2 regions of the Paenibacillus sp. 1A_MP2 genome follow, and region 1 is predicted to be linked to the other one. Evidence: riboswitches for the same ligand, from Rfam matches in the RefSeq annotation. Region 1 holds a riboswitch; the other holds the start of a gene.
The links. Region 1 has a riboswitch for ZMP and ZTP ahead of ACTWJ7_RS05315 (TIGR01440 family protein). Riboswitches for the same ligand answer to the same signal wherever they lie in the genome.
Positions count from the first base shown of each region.

Region 2: another riboswitch for ZMP and ZTP. It lies ahead of ACTWJ7_RS19770 (bifunctional 5,10-methylenetetrahydrofolate dehydrogenase/5,10-methenyltetrahydrofolate cyclohydrolase); the one in region 1 lies ahead of ACTWJ7_RS05315 (TIGR01440 family protein).

Region 1 is NZ_JBQQCS010000001.1:1,048,055-1,058,236, forward strand. Features, by position in the region: partial or broken gene spoIIR (stage II sporulation protein R) at 36-697, shown strand; partial or broken gene ACTWJ7_RS05285 (L-threonylcarbamoyladenylate synthase) at 938-2,133, shown strand; gene ACTWJ7_RS05290 (hypothetical protein) at 2,260-2,550, shown strand; gene ACTWJ7_RS05295 (HipA domain-containing protein) at 2,594-3,070, shown strand; gene ACTWJ7_RS05300 (hypothetical protein) at 3,042-3,554, shown strand; partial or broken gene ACTWJ7_RS05305 (manganese efflux pump MntP) at 3,688-4,247, shown strand; gene ACTWJ7_RS05310 (low molecular weight protein arginine phosphatase) at 4,371-4,943, shown strand; ZMP/ZTP riboswitch at 5,028-5,109, shown strand; gene ACTWJ7_RS05315 (TIGR01440 family protein) at 5,249-5,842, shown strand; gene glyA (serine hydroxymethyltransferase) at 5,881-7,128, shown strand; gene upp (uracil phosphoribosyltransferase) at 7,554-8,183, shown strand; gene wecB (non-hydrolyzing UDP-N-acetylglucosamine 2-epimerase) at 8,222-9,379, shown strand; gene ACTWJ7_RS05335 (AtpZ/AtpI family protein) at 9,566-9,820, shown strand; gene ACTWJ7_RS05340 (ATP synthase subunit I) at 9,813-10,182, shown strand, end outside.
Region 2 is NZ_JBQQCS010000001.1:4,018,937-4,029,118, forward strand. Features, by position in the region: gene ACTWJ7_RS19750 (MFS transporter) at 1-1,058, shown strand, start outside; gene ACTWJ7_RS19755 (nitroreductase family protein) at 1,419-1,904, opposite strand; gene ACTWJ7_RS19760 (nitroreductase family protein) at 1,926-2,492, opposite strand; gene ACTWJ7_RS19765 (MarR family transcriptional regulator) at 2,522-2,845, opposite strand; ZMP/ZTP riboswitch at 3,225-3,305, shown strand; gene ACTWJ7_RS19770 (bifunctional 5,10-methylenetetrahydrofolate dehydrogenase/5,10-methenyltetrahydrofolate cyclohydrolase) at 3,356-4,207, shown strand; gene ACTWJ7_RS19775 (DUF817 domain-containing protein) at 4,376-5,140, shown strand; gene ACTWJ7_RS19780 (undecaprenyl-diphosphate phosphatase) at 5,233-6,045, shown strand; gene ACTWJ7_RS19785 (hypothetical protein) at 6,130-6,834, opposite strand; gene ACTWJ7_RS19790 (hypothetical protein) at 6,868-7,500, opposite strand; gene bshB2 (bacillithiol biosynthesis deacetylase BshB2) at 7,787-8,461, opposite strand; gene ACTWJ7_RS19800 (YojF family protein) at 8,485-8,829, opposite strand; gene ACTWJ7_RS19805 (deoxyribonuclease IV) at 8,931-9,848, opposite strand; gene ACTWJ7_RS19810 (family 43 glycosylhydrolase) at 10,032-10,182, opposite strand, start outside.

The DNA.
Region 1 (10,182 bases):
ATGAGAGAGTTACAGGGGCCGAGGGGGAGAACGGAATGAGCAGAAGAATCGTGAAACAAATTGGACTTATTATTGTATGTCTTATGATGATCATAATGATGTGGGAAGGTCAGAAAACCGATGCAGCTGTGGCGGCCACAGCAATTCCGGAACAATCCATTCGCTTGCGTATTCTCGCAAACTCGGATGCAGCGGGAGATCAGCTGGTCAAACGCGAGATTCGTGACGCGGTCGTTGCTCAGATGGGTGAGTGGGTAACTCAACTGGAGAATCCGCAAAGCCTGGATGAAGCACGTGGGGTCATTCGTCAGCATTTATCTGAAATTGAGGATCGTGTGGAGAAGAGCTTGCCAATCGTGGCTTAACCTATTCGTATCAGGTGGAACTCGGGGTTGTTCCTTTTCCAACCAAATTATATGGGGGTACCGTATATCCTGCTGGAGATTACGAAGCAGTACGGATAACACTGGGGAAAGGTGAAGGGCAAAACTGGTGGTGTGTGCTGTTTCCACCGTTATGCTTCATAGATGCAGGCACAGGTGATGCACTTGCGAAGCCTGCAACAGCATCTGCTGCTGCTGCTTCTGAGCCTGGGGATGCACAAGCATCTGTACAGGCAGCAACACCGGAAGCGCGTTTCTTCCTGTGGGATATGGCCGTCAAATTGTGGGACTGGGTAACGGGATTGTTTGCATAACATGCTGCTAGACATAGGCTTTATCAGGGGGCTTCGATTCAGGGAAGTGCCCCTTTGTCTTATTCTGGATTGGAGTCAAAGTCCCCGTGATGTTAATCGCTAGATAGAATTCTGACCGCATCCTTGGAAAGAGCAGATATGTTATAATTACAGGAATCAGCAAATATAAGCGAAGAAGGCAGCGCGCAAGCGCGTTTTCTTGCATAAACTACCTTACTGAAGTTTAGGAATGATGGATATATGACTAGAGAGAACGAACGATTGCATCAGTCTTTCATGAATGACATGGAGAAAGATGGAAGTATAGAGAAAATGGTTACGAGCATGTGGGACGTCAATGTATTGGTAACCAATGAGAATACTGAAGATGCGGCCAAAGGAAGTGTGTATAAAAAGGCCCTCGCTGACTTGCAGGATGCCGCAGCCTGTCTTCGTCAAGGGCAGACCGTAGCCTTCCCGACCGAGACGGTATACGGTCTGGGCGCTGACGCTCGCAGCACAGCAGCGGTGGAAGCTGTATTTGCAGCCAAGGGGCGGCCTTCAGACAATCCGCTGATTGTGCATATTGCACAGCGTGACCAGCTGGATTCACTGGTCACGGAAGTGAATAGCACAGCGGAGGCCCTCATGGCGGCCTTCTGGCCGGGGCCGCTTACGCTCGTGCTGCCGGTTAGGCCAGGGGCGGTATCCCGCGGGTTACCGCCGGTTTGGATACGGTGGCCGTGCGTATGCCGGACCATCCGGTGGCCTTGCAGTTGATCGCGGCGGCGGAATGCCCGGTCGCCGCGCCGAGCGCCAACCGCTCCGGGCGGCCAAGCCCGACACTCGCTGCACATGTGCGCGAGGATCTGGCAGGCCGCATCGGCGGCATCGTGGACGGCGGCCCCACCGGGGTGGGCGTCGAGTCCACGGTGGTGCAGGTCGGTGACGACGGTACCGTCACCATCCTGCGCCCTGGCGGCATTACGGCGGAACAGCTGTCCGCCGTTGCCGCCCGTGTCGCCACGGACCCGGCGCTGCTCGCCGAGGGGCCCGGTGGCGATGACAGCCCGGCGCCGCGCTCGCCGGGCATGAAGTACACGCACTACGCGCCCGCAGGTGCGCTGTGCGTGGTGGAGGGGCCGCCCGCAGCGGTGGCGGCCTGGATCAGCGCCGCCCTCGCAGAGGCGGCGCAGCGCGGGGAGCACACCGCAGTGCTGGCGTTCGCCGAGCACGCGGAGCAGTACCGCGCCGATGCCGTGTTCTCGCTGGGCGAAGCCAGCGAGCTGGAGGAAGCAGCGCGCCGGCTGTACGCTGCGCTGCGCAGCTGCGATGAGCAGGGAGCCACATATATTGTGGCTGAAGCCTGCTCGCGCGAAGGGCTGGGAGCAGCCGTCATGAACCGGCTGCTCAAGGCGGCAGGTCACCGACTCATACAGGTCGGTAACCAAAACTAACTAATACTACTGGTGCCTAACTTACGGGTTGCTCATCATTCTATAAAGTGTAGTCTGTCTTTCCCTTATGAAGGTTTGAAAAGGGCTATTCTACGCGTTTGTAATCCAAAGTTAAGGGGGATTCGTGTGGATTCTATAGTGAGCTCGGGGATAAGAGAATATGGCGAATACAAGCTAGATGATTTTCATATTGCTGATGTTACTATACCGCAGTCCAGGACGACACAAATACAAGCCTCAACACCTTCTTCTTTAGGCGTACTAAGAAAGTTTAATATACATCATGATAAATCAGGGCTTCTGTACGTAAAATCGGGTTACAGCAGAGGCGCTTTCTTCTCTATAGATCAACCTCTTTCAGAAAAGATAGCGTGCGAAATAGGTGAATTACTAGGTTTTAATGTGGTTCATTGTTAGTCAGTCCTTCAAACTCCCTCACCAGGAATTTGCTAGCTGTGATGTGATTACGGACAAAAAGGGGAAAGAGTTATATAAGGAACTAACGGCAGAGGGTCTGGATGATGGTAAGAAAAATATAGATCAGATGATTGTATTTGATTACATTATTCATAACACAGATCGGCATAAGAAAAATTTTGGATTCATAGTGGATAGGAAAGAAGGTAAATTTCCTTTTGCACCGCTGTTTGATCATGGTCTTGCTTTTTGTTCAGAGTTTAGTAGCTCTGATATTGCTAACGATGGTCAAGAAATTTTGGGATTTTCAATAGGTAAACCCTTTACCAATTTGAGTGGAGCTTTGGATTTAGTAGATAAAGATAGCCTACAAGGAATTAATCTTAATATTTCGATTGAAGAGGTCATTGCTGTAATTAACAAATATGCTCCGTTGATGTCATTTGACAGAGCAGAATTTATTAAGCAGTTTATCGCTAGGAGGTATAAACATGTCCAAGGTTTATTTTCTCAGGTATAAAAATGTTGTTATTGGACATTTTTCATTGGATGGAAAAAAATATACGCCAACAGTTGATGCAGGAAAATTAGGGGATGCGGGATACCCCTTTGGACTATATAAACTCACTCACACCAGTTCGGGTGAACTCTACATTGACAGAGATAAACAGCCAAGCTACGAAGATATTAAACTCTGGCTAAGTGAGCGTGTTTTCCCGAAAGAACGTCAAGGAGCCAATCAAATACTTGAATCGCTGGGTTTGTCCACGTATAACCCTTGGGAAATTGCGAAGAAGACTAATGCTATAAGTTTAAACGATTTTTATTGGATGAGTGACAAGCTGGAAGATTCATTCGAAAATATTAACGCTTATCATGCTTCTTTTGAGAACTTTAATGATTTGGCTGCGAAGTCGACACTACAAGACCCTGTAAAGAAAATTAAAGGTTTTGAAGATTTTGAGGAACCTAGGGAAGAATTGGCTATTAAATGGGTTGAGTAAGCAGGTATTGTAGCAAATCATAAATCATTGACGATATTTTATCGTGTTCTGAAGACAGACATTCTCAGGTTATGTTTAGGTCCTTGTCCGCATATGGTGTACAAGAACCTTTACGTGACTTGGGGGTATGGGGATGTGGGATGTGTCTGCCCATGTAGGGCAGTTGGTAACCATTTTGATCATGGCAGTCGCACTCGGACTCGACGCGTTCTCACTCGGCATCGGGATTGGCATGAAGGGCATTCGTCTGAGAGACGTATTGCGAATCAGTACCGTAACGGCCCTGTTTCACATCATCATGCCGCTCATCGGCATGTATACGGGCAAATATGTCAGTTCCCTGCTTGGTGACATTACGACGTATGCAGCTGGCGGTTTGCTGGTCCTGCTCGGTGCCCATATGATTTTGAACGCTTTCCGGGAGGGAGACACCAAACTGGTGGATCATCGCTCTCTGCTCGGTGTGATTCTATTCTCTCTGAGTGTCAGTGTGGATTCGTTCTCCGTTGGAGTCTCGCTCGGCATGTTCAGCAGTGATTTGGTGTTAACAGTGTTGGCTTTTGGCGTATGCGGTGGATTAATGTCCGTTATGGGTCTGCTGTTGGGACGGCGTGTGAGCCAGAACATGGGGATTATGGAGAAGCGGTCGGCGGAGCAATCTTGCTCGCTTTTGGACTTTTGTTTATATTTTAAAATATAACGTTAACTATAATTACAGCCTAGTGCAGTCTTCAATATATAGGTATGAGGTTCATTGGATCAGATGGAGTTTCAACATGATTCGACAACATTTGCAAAATGGGGAGGCTAACCACAATGAAACATATTTTGTTTGTATGTACAGGGAATACTTGCCGCAGCCCCATGGCGGAGGGACTTTTACGTAAACTGGCGTCTGAGCGTGGCATTCAAGTGGACGTTCGTTCCGCAGGTGTAGCCGCAACAACGGGCATGCCGATTTCCCGTCATGCGGAGGCCGTATTAAGGGATCACAACGTGGAGGGACCACCTCATTCGACGCTTCTAAGCGCGAACCTGGTTGGCTGGGCCGATCTGATTCTCACATTGACACGCAGTCATAAACAGCATGTCATGCAGGTTTTTCCTGACTCGGTACACAAGACATATACTTTGAAAGAATACGTGGAAAATGACGAGCAAGTCCTGAATGATCTTCAGGAACTGGACAGCCTGTTTGCGACATTGGAGATGAAACGTGCGCTCGGTCAGGAGATTTTGGCATCTGAACGTGAGCGGGCGATCGAGATTAGGCAGCGCATTCCGAGCTTTGACATTTCGGACCCGTTCGGCGGCAGTCGCGACGATTACAACATTGCCGCGGCAGAGATTCGGACCGCGCTCGACAGACTTTTGGACAAGTTGGAGTAATTGGAAGCCTTATTAAAACGGACATGGGATGTAAATTAGTCGTTGATTTTAAACGCAGGTTGTTTTATGATGAATGGGAAAACAGGGATCCGGTGTAACTGGCGACGAAGTGGGCACAACCACAATGGAGCACCGGAACGAACGGCCGGTCGCCTGGGCAAAAGAGCAATTCTGCGTTACCCGCAGACTGCTCTTTTTTTCGTCTTTCATCTGATTATTCGCTATAATAGTACCTGAAATGCCATGCAAGAATACGAAGGGCAGCCAAGAGGAAGCCAGGCATGATTTTATCGGGAGGCGATAGGATGACTATTGAATTAGATTCGGAACAACCCGGATTGCATGAACAGACTGCATCCATACTGCGTGAACTGGCGCTTGCCGGACAGCTTGGACCTGGACAGATGGTTGTGATCGGTACAAGTACAAGTGAAGTCGCAGGCAAACGGATTGGTACAAGCGGTGCAGTTGAAGTGGCGCAGCAGCTCCTTGCGGGTATACGCGAGGTGCAGCAGGAGTTCGGTTTTGATGTTGTATTCCAATGCTGTGAGCATCTGAACCGCGCACTGGTTATGGAGCGTTCTCTGCTTACACGTCTTGGATTGACTGAAGTGGGTGCAGTACCTGTGCCCAAAGCAGGTGGTTCCATGGCATCCGCAGCATATGGCTCGCTGACCGATCCATGCTTGGCAGAACATGTGCAGGCCCATGCGGGACTGGATATTGGCGAGACGATGATTGGCATGCACTTGCGGCATGTGGCAGTACCTTTCCGTACAGCCCTCCGCTACATTGGTGATGCCCGTGTAACTACAGCGTTGACCCGTCCCAAGTTGATTGGTGGCGAGCGCGCAGTGTATCGCATGGAAGAGCAACCGGATTCGACATTTTGTGACTAATTTTTACTCAACCAATTCACTTAGGGAGGAATTTAATCATGGAACAATTGCGCAAGAATGACCCGGCAGTACTGGAAGCGATGAATTTTGAACTGAAACGTCAACAGAACAACATCGAGCTGATCGCATCCGAGAACATCGTAAGCGAAGCAGTTATCGAGGCTCTTGGATCTGTACTTACGAACAAATACGCTGAAGGCTATCCAGGCAAACGTTACTACGGTGGTTGTGAACATGTCGATATCGTTGAGGACATTGCCCGTGACCGTGCCAAAGAACTGTTTGGAGCAGAACATGTCAATGTTCAACCTCACTCCGGTGCACAAGCGAACATGGCAGTATATCTTGCGGCTTTGAAACCAGGTGACACTGTACTGGGCATGAACCTTGCGCATGGCGGACACCTCACACATGGTAGCCCGGTTAATGCTTCCGGCTTGCTGTACAATTTCGTGGCTTATGGTGTACAAGAAGATACGTTCCTGATTGATTACGATGAAGTGCGCAAAGCCGCATTCAAACATCGTCCTCGATTGATCGTTGCAGGTGCAAGTGCATATCCGCGTATCATTGATTTTGAAAAGCTTGCTTCCATCGCCAATGATGTAGGCGCTTTGTTCATGGTGGATATGGCTCATATTGCAGGACTGGTAGCTGCAGGATTGCATCCAAGCCCAGTTCCACATGCGCATTTCGTAACAACAACAACACACAAAACGCTTCGTGGACCTCGTGGTGGTATGATTCTGTGCCGCAAAGCATGGGCAGCAGCGATTGATAAAGCGGTATTCCCGGGTTCCCAAGGCGGACCTCTGATGCACGTGATTGCTTCCAAAGCGGTAGCCTTCGGTGAAGCACTGCAACCTTCGTTCAAAACATATGCACAAAATGTGGTGAAAAATGCACAGGTGCTGGCTGAAACGTTGATTGCTGAAGGATTGAACATCGTATCCGGTGGTACAGACAACCACTTGATGCTGATCGACACACGCAGCGTGAATATCACAGGTAAGGAAGCTGAGCATGTACTTGATTCCATCGGCATTACCGTGAACAAAAATGCCATTCCGTTTGATCCGACCAGCCCGTTTGTAACGAGCGGAATCCGGATCGGTACACCTGCCGCTACTTCCCGTGGTATGAATGAAGAAGCGATGGTGGCGATTGGTAAGATTATTGCCAAAACATTGAAAAACCCTAAAGATGCAGCGAAATTGGACGAAGCCCGTGCGGAAGTAACTGCACTGACCGATCAATTCCCACTCTACACTGACCTTAAATACTAAAAAACATTGCACGTGCTGCTTGTATTTGAGGTGTTCTTAATGTAAACACTCAGACGGAGCAGACAGAATGAAGATGGAGAAGCGTAGCGTTCGCCTTTATCCCCGGATTTTCCCTTAATAAGGGGGTTCAAAAAAATCCGGGGATAACAGCGATCGAAAGGTCATTCTGTTTGCGGAGCATTGCTGTGTTTACATGCATTTGATCATCTCAACGACATAACATCACGAGCAAACAGGACCGGAAGACTCATTTTTCCGGTCCTATTTTTGTAGGATTCGGTTTTCTGTGATGATTAGGTGCCCTTTGATGGTGTAATTCGGTGTAGGTGATGATATAATATACAGGATTTATCGGGGCCTATGAATGATGATTAGGCATATTTGGTAATGCTGAACATGAAGAACATACCGGAGGGACAAATTAGATGGGAAAATTAGTAATATGTGATCACCCTTTGATTCAACACAAACTGACGTTTATACGCGACATGCGTACGAATACGAAAGATTTTCGTGAATTGGTGGATGAAGTAGCAACGTTGATGGCTTACGAGATTACAAGAGACGTTGAGCTGGAGACGATTGATGTACAGACTCCTGTAGCTGCAACACAAGGTAAAGTTATTTCTGGACGTATGCTCGGACTGGTACCAATTCTGCGCGCAGGACTCGGCATGCTGGATGGTGTTGTAAAATTGTTGCCAGCTGCAAAAGTTGGACATGTTGGTCTGTTCCGTGACCCGGAAACACTGCAACCGGTAGAATATTACACCAAGCTGCCTACAGACGTAACTGAGCGTCAACTGATTGTCATCGATCCGATGCTGGCAACGGGTGGTTCTGCCATTGCTGCTATTGACGTGCTCAAAAAACGCGGCTGCACACAAATCAAAATGATGAATCTGGTTGCAGCTCCTGAAGGAGTAAAAGCCGTTCAAGAAGCCCATCCGGATGTAGACATCTACGTTGCTGCGCTGGATGATCGTCTGGATGATCACGGCTATATCGTTCCCGGACTGGGAGATGCAGGAGACCGTCTGTACGGCACTAAATAAGCATATTGCATGCTGAATAGAAAAGGGGCTTTGCTTCAATGTCCAAGAAAATTAAAGTCATGACGATATTCGGGGTGCGCCCGGAAGCCATCAAGATGGCTCCGCTTATTTTGGAACTGCAGAAACATCCCGAATCTATTGAATCGATCGTTTGCGTTACTGCACAGCATCGTCAGATGCTGGATCAGGTTCTTGAGGTATTCGATATTCATCCGGACTACGATCTCGATGTGATGAAAGACCGCCAGACGCTGAATGAAATTACGATTCGTGTGCTGGGAGGTCTGGAGCCGGTTTTGCGTGAAGCAAAGCCGGATATCGTATTGGTTCACGGGGATACGCTGACAACGTTTGTAGCCAGCTATGCTGCGTTCCTGCAACAGATCCAGGTGGGGCATGTGGAAGCGGGCCTCCGGACGTGGAACAAGCTCTCTCCATACCCGGAAGAAATGAACCGTCAGTTAACCGGGGTGCTTGCTGATTTGCATTTTGCGCCTACGGACTGGTCGTCTTCCAACCTTGCCAAAGAAAATAAACCGGAGTCTAGTACGTATGTCACAGGCAATACGGTAACAGATGTGTTTCAATATACAGTACGGCAGGATTATAAACATCCGGTACTCGATTGGGCACAGGGCAAGCGTCTTGTGCTGATGACAGCTCACCGCCGTGAATCCCAAGGCGAGCCTCACCGTAACATTTTCCAGGCTGTCAAACGGATTGCCGACGAGTTTGAGGATATTGCCATCGTGTACCCGGTGCATCCAAGTCCTGCTGTGAAGGAGCCGGCTCACGCGATTTTGGGGAATCACCCCCGTATTCAACTTATTGATCCACTAGACGTGGTGGATTTGCATAACTTTTACCCGCATACGCACTTGATTCTGACAGATTCAGGCGGTTTGCAGGAAGAAGCACCTTCGTTTGGTGTGCCTGTTCTCGTTCTGCGGGACACAACGGAGCGTCCGGAGGGAATCGAGGCTGGAACACTGGAGCTGGTGGGTACCGAAGAGGAACATGTATATGAGCGGACCAGAGCTCTGCTTACAGACGAAACACTGTATGCAAGCATGAGTCAAGCGGCCAATCCTTATGGAGATGGACATGCTTCGGAAAGAATTGTCAATGCGATTTTGCATCATTTTGGTGTGAATAGTGAACGTCCGGAATCATTTCACAGAAAATTCAAAAAATAATTCATTTTTTCTGACGGATTTATAAAGGGTACAGCATACAGTTAAACTGTACGGTTTACGCGGGTTTATGGGCTCTGAGGGCCTGTAATCCCGTCGTTTTCCCCTTTAAAACACTAAAATCATTCAATTGACAAAGGCTCTCATCATTCAGTAAAATTAACTGGGATTGCAAGGGTGGCGTGGAAAATGGCCGATTCGAACAAACCAAATTCATCCCGTAACCATGATGATAATGTGTGGAAAGCAATGGGGCTCGTGACAGCTTTTGGAATCGAGATTGCCATTCTCGCTGTTGCTGGATATTACGTTGGCTCCTGGTTGGACAAGACCATCGGAGGTAACGGAATATGGATCGCCGTAAGCGTTCTCTTTTTCTTGGCGGCGGGCGGTGTAAGCATCTACTTTATCGCGAAAAAATTCATGGGGGAAAGTGATGAGTGAACTAACCAGATACCGCAGAATGATGACTGTTTTCATCATGTACTTTCTTATGATTTGTTTTCTCGCTGCGGCCTTTATGCCACGTGTGGAGACAATTGCTTTGGGACTGGCCCTGGGTACAGGAATTAGCTGGATAAATGCATTTTACCTGGGCTACAAAGTAAGGAAAATGTCGGATGATGCGGCAGAAGGTAACTTGAAGCGTGTGAACCTGGGATTTTTGACAAGAGCGGCACTCGCAGTGCTCGGTATCTTCATATCGATGCGCTTTCCGCAGTACTTCAATACATATGCGGTTGCAGGCGGTCTGGTCCTTGCACAATTTTCCTTACTGATTATAGGGATCGTCTATTCCCGCAGAG
Region 2 (10,182 bases), 3.0 Mb from region 1:
GCAGTTATTATGGTTTACTAGCTACTGTCACTCTGAGTTCATTTGGTGACGTATTTGGTCTTCTGGCTATGGAATGGCTTGTCTATGAAATAACTGCATCTAAGATGGCCATGGGTGCGATGGCACTAAGCTTTAGCATTCCAGAAGTGGCCTTTCGATTGCTCGGCTCGCCATTATCCGATCGGTTACACCGAGGGCGGTTCATGGCAGTGCTTGCTGCTATTAGGTTGCTTGCTCTCTTATTACCGCTGAGTCTGGGACTCGCAGGCCACTTGCAATTATGGCACCTTTTTCTGGCCGCAGGTCTGAGCGGGGCATGTTCTGCCCTATTCATGCCCACCGCAATGGCAATTGTTCCGGGAGTATCAGATGAACGCAAGCTGGTGCGAGCATTCGCGGTAATCGACGGCTGCCGTAATGCAGCTGCCCTGTTGGGCCCAGCCTTGGCCGGAGCACTTACAGCCGCCGCCGGGGCGTTGCCAACACTTGGCATCAACGCTGTTTGTTACACCGCCGCCATTGCCACGTTGCTTTATCTGCCCACAATGCAGAAGCCAGTTGCATCAAAAGCCTCCTTTTCAATTAAAGCTTATCTCAGAGATATCCATGAAGGTTTCTCCTTTTATCGTCGCTTCCCGGCCATGCTTTCGATTATGGGAATGGTTTCGATCAGCAACATGTCTTCTGTAGCCATCTGGACCATGATGATTCCTTTTGTTCGTGAAGTGTTAGATCGGGATGCCACTGCAATGGGCACACTCACCACTGCTTCAGCATGTGGAACATTGGTAGGACTAGTGGTCATCTCGTGGATGGGTGAAATCAAAAAACGACGATCAGTCATGCTGTGCAGCCTAGCAATCATCGGTCTTTTTAACGCTTTACTGGGCCTATTCCCAAGTTACCCATTTGCGCTCGTTGCCTTATGTGCCGCTGGTGCAGCAGGACCTTTCTTTGGTTCTCTCAGTTCTTCTTTGCACGGCACACTTGTCCCTGGACCTCTGCAAGGCCGAGTCAACTCCATACGGTTCTTAATTGGGGCGGACTGCAGCCTTTAGGTGCTTTTGCAGGTGCAGCAATTGCAGAACTCTATGGTCTGCCTTTCTTATTCTTGTCTTTGGGTCTTCTTCCCTTGTTTTGTTCGGCCGCAGCAGTATTCATTCCAAATTTGAAGAATTTAGATGGTGATTTATCTACTTTACAGAATAGCACACAATTAAATTCTCATAACAAGGTAATTAACACATTATAAAAAATCATTTTTTAAAAGAAGTGAAGTTCTGGATTAATCGTGTGTATCCGCCTTAGCTGACTTGTATTCTTCCAAACGGATACACAGCGCATAAAAAGAAAGACAATTCCTTTCAAGGTATTGTCTTTCCTCATTCATTTTAATTCTCTTCCCCACATCTTCACCACTACAGCAGTTCGAACTGAAGCTGAGGTTCAGGTACCTGAGCTTTCCCTTTGGGCTGTTCACCAGCGTATCCCAATTCCAGAACCGCAGCAATACGCTCGTTGCCAAGTACGCCAAATGTTTCAGCACGGCTCCGGTCGTACATCCAGTCATGCAACGTGCTACGTACCCCGAGTCCCTGTTCATAGGCAAGCAAGCGAAAATTTTGGATTAGACAGTATACGGCTGCAAAGTCCTCTTCCCGCTTATGGTGATCCGCCTCTTCCTTCACCAAGACCAGAAGATACGCTGGCGCGTGCTTCTGCAATCCCTGCATGAGTTTCCCATTATGGTTATCGGCAAAAATAAACCGCCATGGCTCACGGAGCCCATCGTTCGGTGCCCATACGGCGTGATTGAGCAATTTAAGGATTAGCTCTTGCGATACCGGTCGATCCAAAAAATCTTTCGGACTATGCATGTCCCCTTCCAGCTCAGACAGTTTCATTTTTACATCTTCCCCTTCCTTTTACGTAGTCTGGCCCTGTAAAACAGTCCACTTCTGCTCAGCGGGTGTTCTTTTCCGGCTTCTTGGCGCTTTGTCAAAGTATCCTATATGAAGAATGCCAACAAATCTTTCATTCTCGCGCAGACCAATTCCTTTAAAAAATCCTTCATGCTGAATCATGGACTCTGTATCCCACAGCATGCCTAACCCTCGTTCCCATCCCAGCAGTTGGAAGCTCTGCATCATTTCGCAGGCAGCGGCATAATTGCGGTCATTAGTCAGACGATCCGGCCCTACAGCAGACATAACAATGACATGGGCAGGAATATCAGTGAATCTCTTTTTAAACACATCCAGCAGTTTTCCCGGAATCAGCTTACCGAGCTTGCTCTGCGACATCTGTTCCAGCATACAGTCCACCAGCCGTTTGCGTGCTTCTGGAGTTCCGGCATATACAACACGCCACGAACCAGCGTCAACGATTGGTTGAAGCCTTGTTGCCCTGTGCAGCAATTCAACAACCAGCTCCTGTTCCACAGGGGTTGCATTACATTTACGAATACTTCTGCGTTCCCTGATCAATTCCACCAGACTCAATCGCTTCACTCTCCTTTGGTTTATCTGGATTCCATATCCATGCTGCTGTCTTGAAGAAATTGATGTATTATTTTCAGCTCTGGTTCCGAATATTTGTCCAAAGAACGATAGAACCGTTCAGCCTCAAGTACATGCAGACGTTCATGCAATTCAAAAATCTTCTTTCCTTGTGGGGACAACCGGAAATAGCTTTCCTTCTTGTTGTCATTCATTTTCGTACGTTTGACGAATCCTTCCTCCAGCAGTTTGTTGCCGATCTTGGTAATACTTGCTTTGGACAAATTCATCGCCTCGGCAATGCCCGTATTGTTAATGGGCTCATGCCTGCCAATGCAATCTATCATATGAACTGCAGTCAAATGCTGGGGATTTTCTCGATGCTTTCCCGCTGGGCGATACTTAGAAAATGTTCGATTTCCGTATCCTTGTGATTCTCATATACATGTAAAAACCGGATAAATTGGTCATACAGTAACTGTTTTGTTCGATCTTTTGAATCCATTCTGCAATCGCCCCTTATTTACTTGTAAACAATAAAAAAACCTTAAATAATCTATATTATTCACTAATTAAATCTTAAATAGTTTACTTGTTAACAATATATCATGATTGATAACGGTTATCAACTATATTCTCTGGCTATGGAAATTTGGAATGTTAGAGAGATCCATTACCTATTGAACATTTCTTCTTTTTCAAGTACTATAAATTTAAACAATTCAAACGACCATATGTGACTGGCGAACACGGTGAACCGTGAGGGAGCATATGGTTTGTAATAAGCCGTACGCCTGGGCAGAGGTAAGGAATATTTATTTCCTTGCCTCTTTTTATGTTGAAAGGGCGATGTGAAAATGAGTACAGACACACTGATCTTGAATGGACAAACGGTAGCAGATTTTATGAAGGAAGACATGGCCACAAAGGTTGGCATCCTTAAGGAAAAAGGCATTCAGCCTTGTCTCGCTACAATTCTCGTCGGAGATGATCCTTCCTCAGCGACCTATGTGCGTATGAAAGGAAATGCTTGTGCTCGCTTAGGCGTGCATTCCATTAAGGTCGTTCTTTCTGCGGATACCACCACGGATGAATTGATTCAAGAAATTAACAAACTAAATGATGACCCTTCCGTACACGGTATTTTGCTTCAGCACCCTGTCCCGAATCATATTGATGAAAGAGCAGCTTTTGACGCCATTCGTATCGAAAAAGACGTTGATGGTGTAACGACCCTCGGTTTTGCACTTAATGCTTTTGGAGAAGCCGAATTCCCTTCCTGTACACCACAGGCTATCATGCGTATTCTGGATTTCTACAATATTCAAATTGAGGGCAAACACGCGGTGGTCATCGGAAGAAGTCCAATTCTGGGCAAGCCGGTCTCAGCCATGCTGCTAAACCGGAATGCAACGGTGACAACCTGCCACTCTAAAACTGTGAATCTGGAAGAGATCGTGAAGCTTGGTGATATCGTCATTGCAGCCGTGGGTAAACCCCTGTTTGTCAAAGGAGACTGGATTAAACCGGGTGCTGTCGTTATTGACGCAGGTTATAACAAAGGGAATGTCGGAGATGTGGACTATGAAGCTTGCTTTGTTCCTTCTTCGGCTATTACACCTGTACCGGGCGGCGTTGGACCTGTAACAATCGCAACGCTCATCGAACATACGATTAAATCTGCCTATAAGCTATCTGAAAATGCATAATGAAATAGCCCAAAAAACAAGGTTCCTCCGATTGACGAGGGGCCTTGTTTGTCTTTGAATACGGCTATAATTGAAAATAAGAACATATATATATCTTTTTTTCTCTTTTACAAACGGTTCATATCTATATTATTATGAACAAGGCATGGGGAAGGAGATAAACATAACTTGAAACCTTTAGTACAGCTGCTGCATTTTGGTTATCATCAAGCGATGAGTTGCATTTTTCCTGTGGCGATCTTTGGAACGTTGGCCCTCTCTAGCGTAATTCAGATCCCCTTTCTTTATCGCTATGATGCCATTCTGCTGATTTTATTAGCAGTGCAATACCTTATGTACCGGAGCGGATTGGAAACACGTGATGAAATCAAAGTCATATGTATATTTCACGTGATTGGTTTGGTGCTGGAGATGTATAAAGTGTGGATGGGATCCTGGTCATACCCTGAGCCTGGATATACCAAGCTCTTTGGTGTTCCCCTTTATAGTGGATTTATGTATGCAAGTGTAGCAAGCTTTATGTGTCAAATATGGCGCAGATTGCGTATGGACATGACTGGATGGCCCGGGTTCACATCTTCGGTTCTGTTAGGTGGAGCCGTCTATATCAACTTTTTCACACATCATTTTATTCCCGATTTTCGTTGGTGGTTGACCGCTCTTGTATTTATTGTTTTTCGAAAAACGTGGATTATCTATCGGGTACGATTAACGACCTATCGCATGCCGCTTACACTCGCTTTCATCATCGTAGGTTTCTTCATCTGGACGGCTGAAAATATAGCTACCTTTTTTAATGGCTGGAAATATCCTGACCAACACGACTCCTGGCAGCTGGTTAGTTTTAGCAAGATCAGTTCGTGGTTCCTTTTGGTTATCATTAGTGTCATCATTGTTGCCCAGCTTAAATATGTCAAAGCCAATCGAAAGTAGGTTCTATACATTTGCAAGTTCTGAAAGATAACCGTTATGATTGTATGGAATGCTGAGTTGGTAAATGAAGAAAATATGAGTAGGAGGATACAATGGAAGACGTTATTTTGTGGTTGAAATATGTATTATTAGGTATCGTACAAGGGGCTACTGAGCCTATTCCGGTTTCTTCAAGTGGACATTTAATTATTGCTCAACGATTGCTTGGCATGAAGCAGAATGGATTATCCTTTGAAATTTTGACAAACACGGCCTCACTGATTGCCATTATGTTTATCTTTCGGGAAGATATCAAAAAACTTATTGTCGGAGGCTGGCGATTCCTAATCTCTCGCAATGCAGCGTACAGAGCAGATTTCATGTTTTGTCTATACATAATCATTGGTACTCTCCCTGCTGCGATCGGAGCTGTGCTATTCAAGGATAAAATCGAAGAAATTTTCACTTCTGTTTATACGGTTGCGATTAGTTTACTGATCACCGGGGTTGCTCTGTGGCTCATTCGAAACCTTCGCGGGCGGAAAAGAGATGGCGATTTGTCGGTGAAAGACGCAGTACTGGTAGGTCTGGCTCAGGCCGTGGCTCTTATTCCGGGGATAAGCCGCTCTGGTGCAACAGTCATTGCATCGATCGCTGTCGGGATGAAACAGGAAACGGCTTTGAAATTTTCCTTTATGCTCTATATTCCAATTAGCATCGGCGGGGTAATATTAGGTGCATCTGACATCGTAACCGATCCGCAGCGTACACAGCTAGCTATACCTTACATTTTAGCGTTCATCACTACGCTTATCGTTACCTACTTCTCAATGAGATGGTTTATGGGAATTATGGCTAGAGGGAACCTGATTTATTTTTCATACTATTGCTTCGCAGTCGGAATTCTTTTACTTATTTTTTTGTAAAACAGGAGATCCATTTAACGTAAAAGGGAACAACCTCTAATCAAGAGGTTGTTCCCTTTGTATTGTCCTCCACACGTTCATTTCTTAACTCTCTCCAAGAACCATGGAACCCATATCATTCGGATCTTCAATTTGTTTATGGATTACAAGCTCTCCTCTGTCGTTGAATCCCTTGATTTCATACGGAATAGTTGCAGACGAGGGCAGGAATATAAACCAGATTGTGCTGTCAGGGCCCACCTCCACCAGCTTAGCTTCGGTAGCCACTGGTTTCTCATTTTCTTTGAACTCGACGGCAACACGCTTAATAGAGGGGTCTAATATATGTCCGAACAGCATAGGAAAAGGTTTCGATATATGACTTAATTCAGGTATGCTCATATAATCCAGCGCTGACGTGAATTGAGATGATTCACCAATGGAATATCCGCCACCCCACCCCCACTTCCAGCCGAATACTATTTTCCTCGCATACTCCACCTGAAGATTGCTGCTATTTGCCTGACTCGTTTTTTGTTTAAACAAAACCATTCCCCCGTCTACCGGTTCTTGATGAATGATCTGTAATGAATCATAATGACCTCTAAACCTCTCAATCGCTTCTTCAGGAGTTTTTCCTATAGGAATATGCATGGCTTCACTCATTCCCATTGCCTTGGACATGCGCCAATCGGACAATCCACCAGCCTTGTCATTAACATAAATAAATGCGATGCACAATATGAGGAAAAGTAAGATAGCTATCACTGTAATTCGTCGTTTGCTTCGTTTGCTTCGCATTGTTTGCATTACTACGTCCACTCCTTCAGATAACGCTAATTACTATTCTCCCTGAACAGTAGATAAGGAAACAAGCACTGGACCAGCGAAATCGGAGGCTTCTTCGCCTTTTGGATTGTGAAGACGGAATAAAAAAGCATCACCTTTTTCAGATTTCCAGACCATATAATCGTTTATCCCGTTTTCACCCGAGGCTTGAAGATAAAGCTCAGCGAAACCAAGCGGATGCTCGATCAATTCGCCACTATAATCAGACACCTTGCCCGCTTTTTCCAAATCCTCTCGCCCTGTTGTCTCAAGTTTACTCAGATCATAATCAGAGGGCAGTGGTTCAATATCCACATAGTAGTCCGGATTGCTTGTCAGCGACAAGCGGCCTTTGGCAGCGTCAAAAGAAAATTTCTCGAACACGTACAGTGAAAAACCTTCTCCTTGATACAACGTTGCCGTTTGTGATGTATTGCCCTCCCCTGTCATCAAATCAAAACGTTCTGTCTCCGGTCGTGGCGTTTCAGAGGTTACCTCATTTTCTGTCGTGGGAGTTGAAACCGACTCATTGGTTACAGCGGATGGTTCAGGGTTTGCCGACGGCTCTGTTTCCCCAGAGCAAGCTGTAAGTGCAAGTAACATGACAAACATCGGGATCTTCATATAAACAGAACGAAATTCATTCATTTGTAGTACTCCTTCCAAGTTAATTGTTAATACTTTATTACCCATGGAAGCGGCTGGAAACCCGTATTTATACTTTATAGATTTATACACATACTGTAAATCCCTTGAACTTACTTATAAAATATTGCAAACATCTCCCTGTTCTCATGATATGACTCTCCCCTCCTTCTCCATTCACCACTTGGAAAAGACTCTATTGGGAGAACAAGACCTGCTTATAACAAAAAAAGTCGCCATAATGGCGACTTTTAAGCAAATTAGATGTTGGCAAACTGTAGTAAAATAATTAATTGAATTTATAGGTCCAGAATGCTTCTCTTCCAAATCGATTCCGGATTTGTTCATCATCCAATTCCCGCTTGCCGACAAGTTCCGGCGCCTGGAATTGCGAACGGTGAGCTCGAATCGACGCCATTTTCTCGGCAAGGAATCCGCTCACATCTTCAATCACATCCGCTTTCCCGATGCTCTCCTCATGATTGTTGGAGAATGCACAGCAGTATACAATAGGTCTCTCTTCTGCGGGCAGTCGACCAATCGTTCGCGTAACCGCAGCTCCGGTTGCATCATGATCGGGATGCACACTATACCCCGGATAGAAAGTAATGACCAGTGACGGATTAAGCTCTTTGATCAGCGCCAAGATATGGCCATCTAGCAGTTCAGGGTCTTCAAACTCGATCATTTTATCGTGAAAACCGAGCATCCTTAAATCTTGAATGCCAATTGCGTTGGAGGACTCTATGAGTTCATCCTTACGAATTATTGGCAAGGTGACACGGTTGGCAAATGGAGGGATGCCCATATTACGTCCCATCTCCCCTAGAGTCAGGCAAGCATAAGTGACTTGAGCTCCGCCTTTTATGTATTTCGCCAACGTTCCCGAAGCAGTGAACGCTTCATCGTCAGGATGGGGAAACACAACTAAAATGCGTTGATGTTCAATCTGTTTGTTATTCATGCTTATTTGATCCTCCGCTTTCATCAGAACAATTCCCGACTAAGTTGTAAGGCTACAACCAGCTTTCCTTGACTATCGTGACCAGCCAGAATGAGTCGTTCTTGTTCCAGCTCGTCAATGTGTGTAAGTCCCTCAGCGTATATCCAGCCGTGAGTAGTCTTTAAGCCTACGCGATATGGCCCCGTGCCGGAGATCGATCCTTGCGTATATCGTATGACCGCATTGGAAATGAATGCCGACCCCGGGTGCCTGGTGCTATCGAAGTGACTTGCGTAAGCACCTGACGTGAGTTCGAGGTGTAAATATAGGTCCTGATCCAGAAGTTGATTGATCCGGGATTGGATGTCTTGAGGCTCTATTGGCTGCATGGCGGCCTCCTTTTTAGTAAAAAGTAACGTGCTCCATCCATTTTAACATATGTCCTATGAGAATAAACATGGAATGATTAAGCGATTGTTTTTAGGACTCTCTACTTACTGCTTTCTAAAGAGTCCTCTTCTTTTTGCACAGGTTCGGAGCATTCTCTTCTTAACAGGGCGATCTCATGTCGATAAGGAGCATTCTTATATTTTATTTTGCCAATCGACGGCGTCTCAAGCAGTTTTGGAAGTGACACGAGCTGGGGGTGATGCACGATATAATCCAAAGCTTGAAGCCCGATATGCCCGTGCCCGATGTTCTCATGGCGATCTTTCCTCGATCCCCGCACATTTTTGGAATCATTGATGTGCAGTACTTTCAATCGCTCAAGGCCAATAACCTTATCAAACTGCTCCAGTACCCCGTCAAAATGATGAACAATGTCGTATCCTGCATCATGAACATGACAAGTATCCAGACATATGGAGAGTCGTTCATTCCGTTGTACACCATCGACAATCTGTGCCAGTTCTTCAAAGCTTGTTCCGCATTCTGTCCCTTTTCCGGCCATCGTCTCCAACGAAATCTGGACCTCAGGGTAATTGTCGTCCTGTAATACTTCGTTTAATCCCTGGATAATTTGCCGAATGCCGATGTCTACCCCAGCGTTAACATGGGCACCGGGATGAAGAACAAGCTGATTTGATCCAAGCGAAGCCGTTCTCTCAATCTCATCCCGCAGGAATTGTACGCTAAAATCAAATACCTCTCGTTTGTAGCTATTAGCCAAATTTATCAGGAACGGAGCATGCACAACAATGTTGGAAATGCCCTGCTGCTTCATGTGCATATGGCCTGCTTCTATATTATATTGCAAAATAGGTTTTCGTTTCGAATTCTGCGGTGCCCCGGTGTACATCAGAAAAGTAGATGCACCATAAGAAGCGGCTTCCTTACTCGCCTGCAGAAGCATCTCTTTCCCGCCAAAGGATACATGAGATCCAATGAGCAGATCACACTTTTTCATTACCAACCACTTCCTCTTTGGATTCCATCATTTCATTATCAGTGAAATCTGATGAATTGGCTATTGGGAAATGGCGGTGGTGAAGGAGATCTGAGGAAGGCAAAAAAGCTGCCGATTGGCGACTCTTTTATACACCTCAATTCTCGTAACAACTGTTTCATTCTTGATTTTCATGCTGCTTTCTCAAGGAGAAACGGATACGTTATCGAAATGCGTGTGCTTATTTGCGGTTCTGACACCGATTTTGCCATGTGTGAACGGATTCAAGCTGTTGTCGGTATAGTCGATCTTCGGATTGACCATATCGTCGACAAACACCTTGATGTTGGTGCCC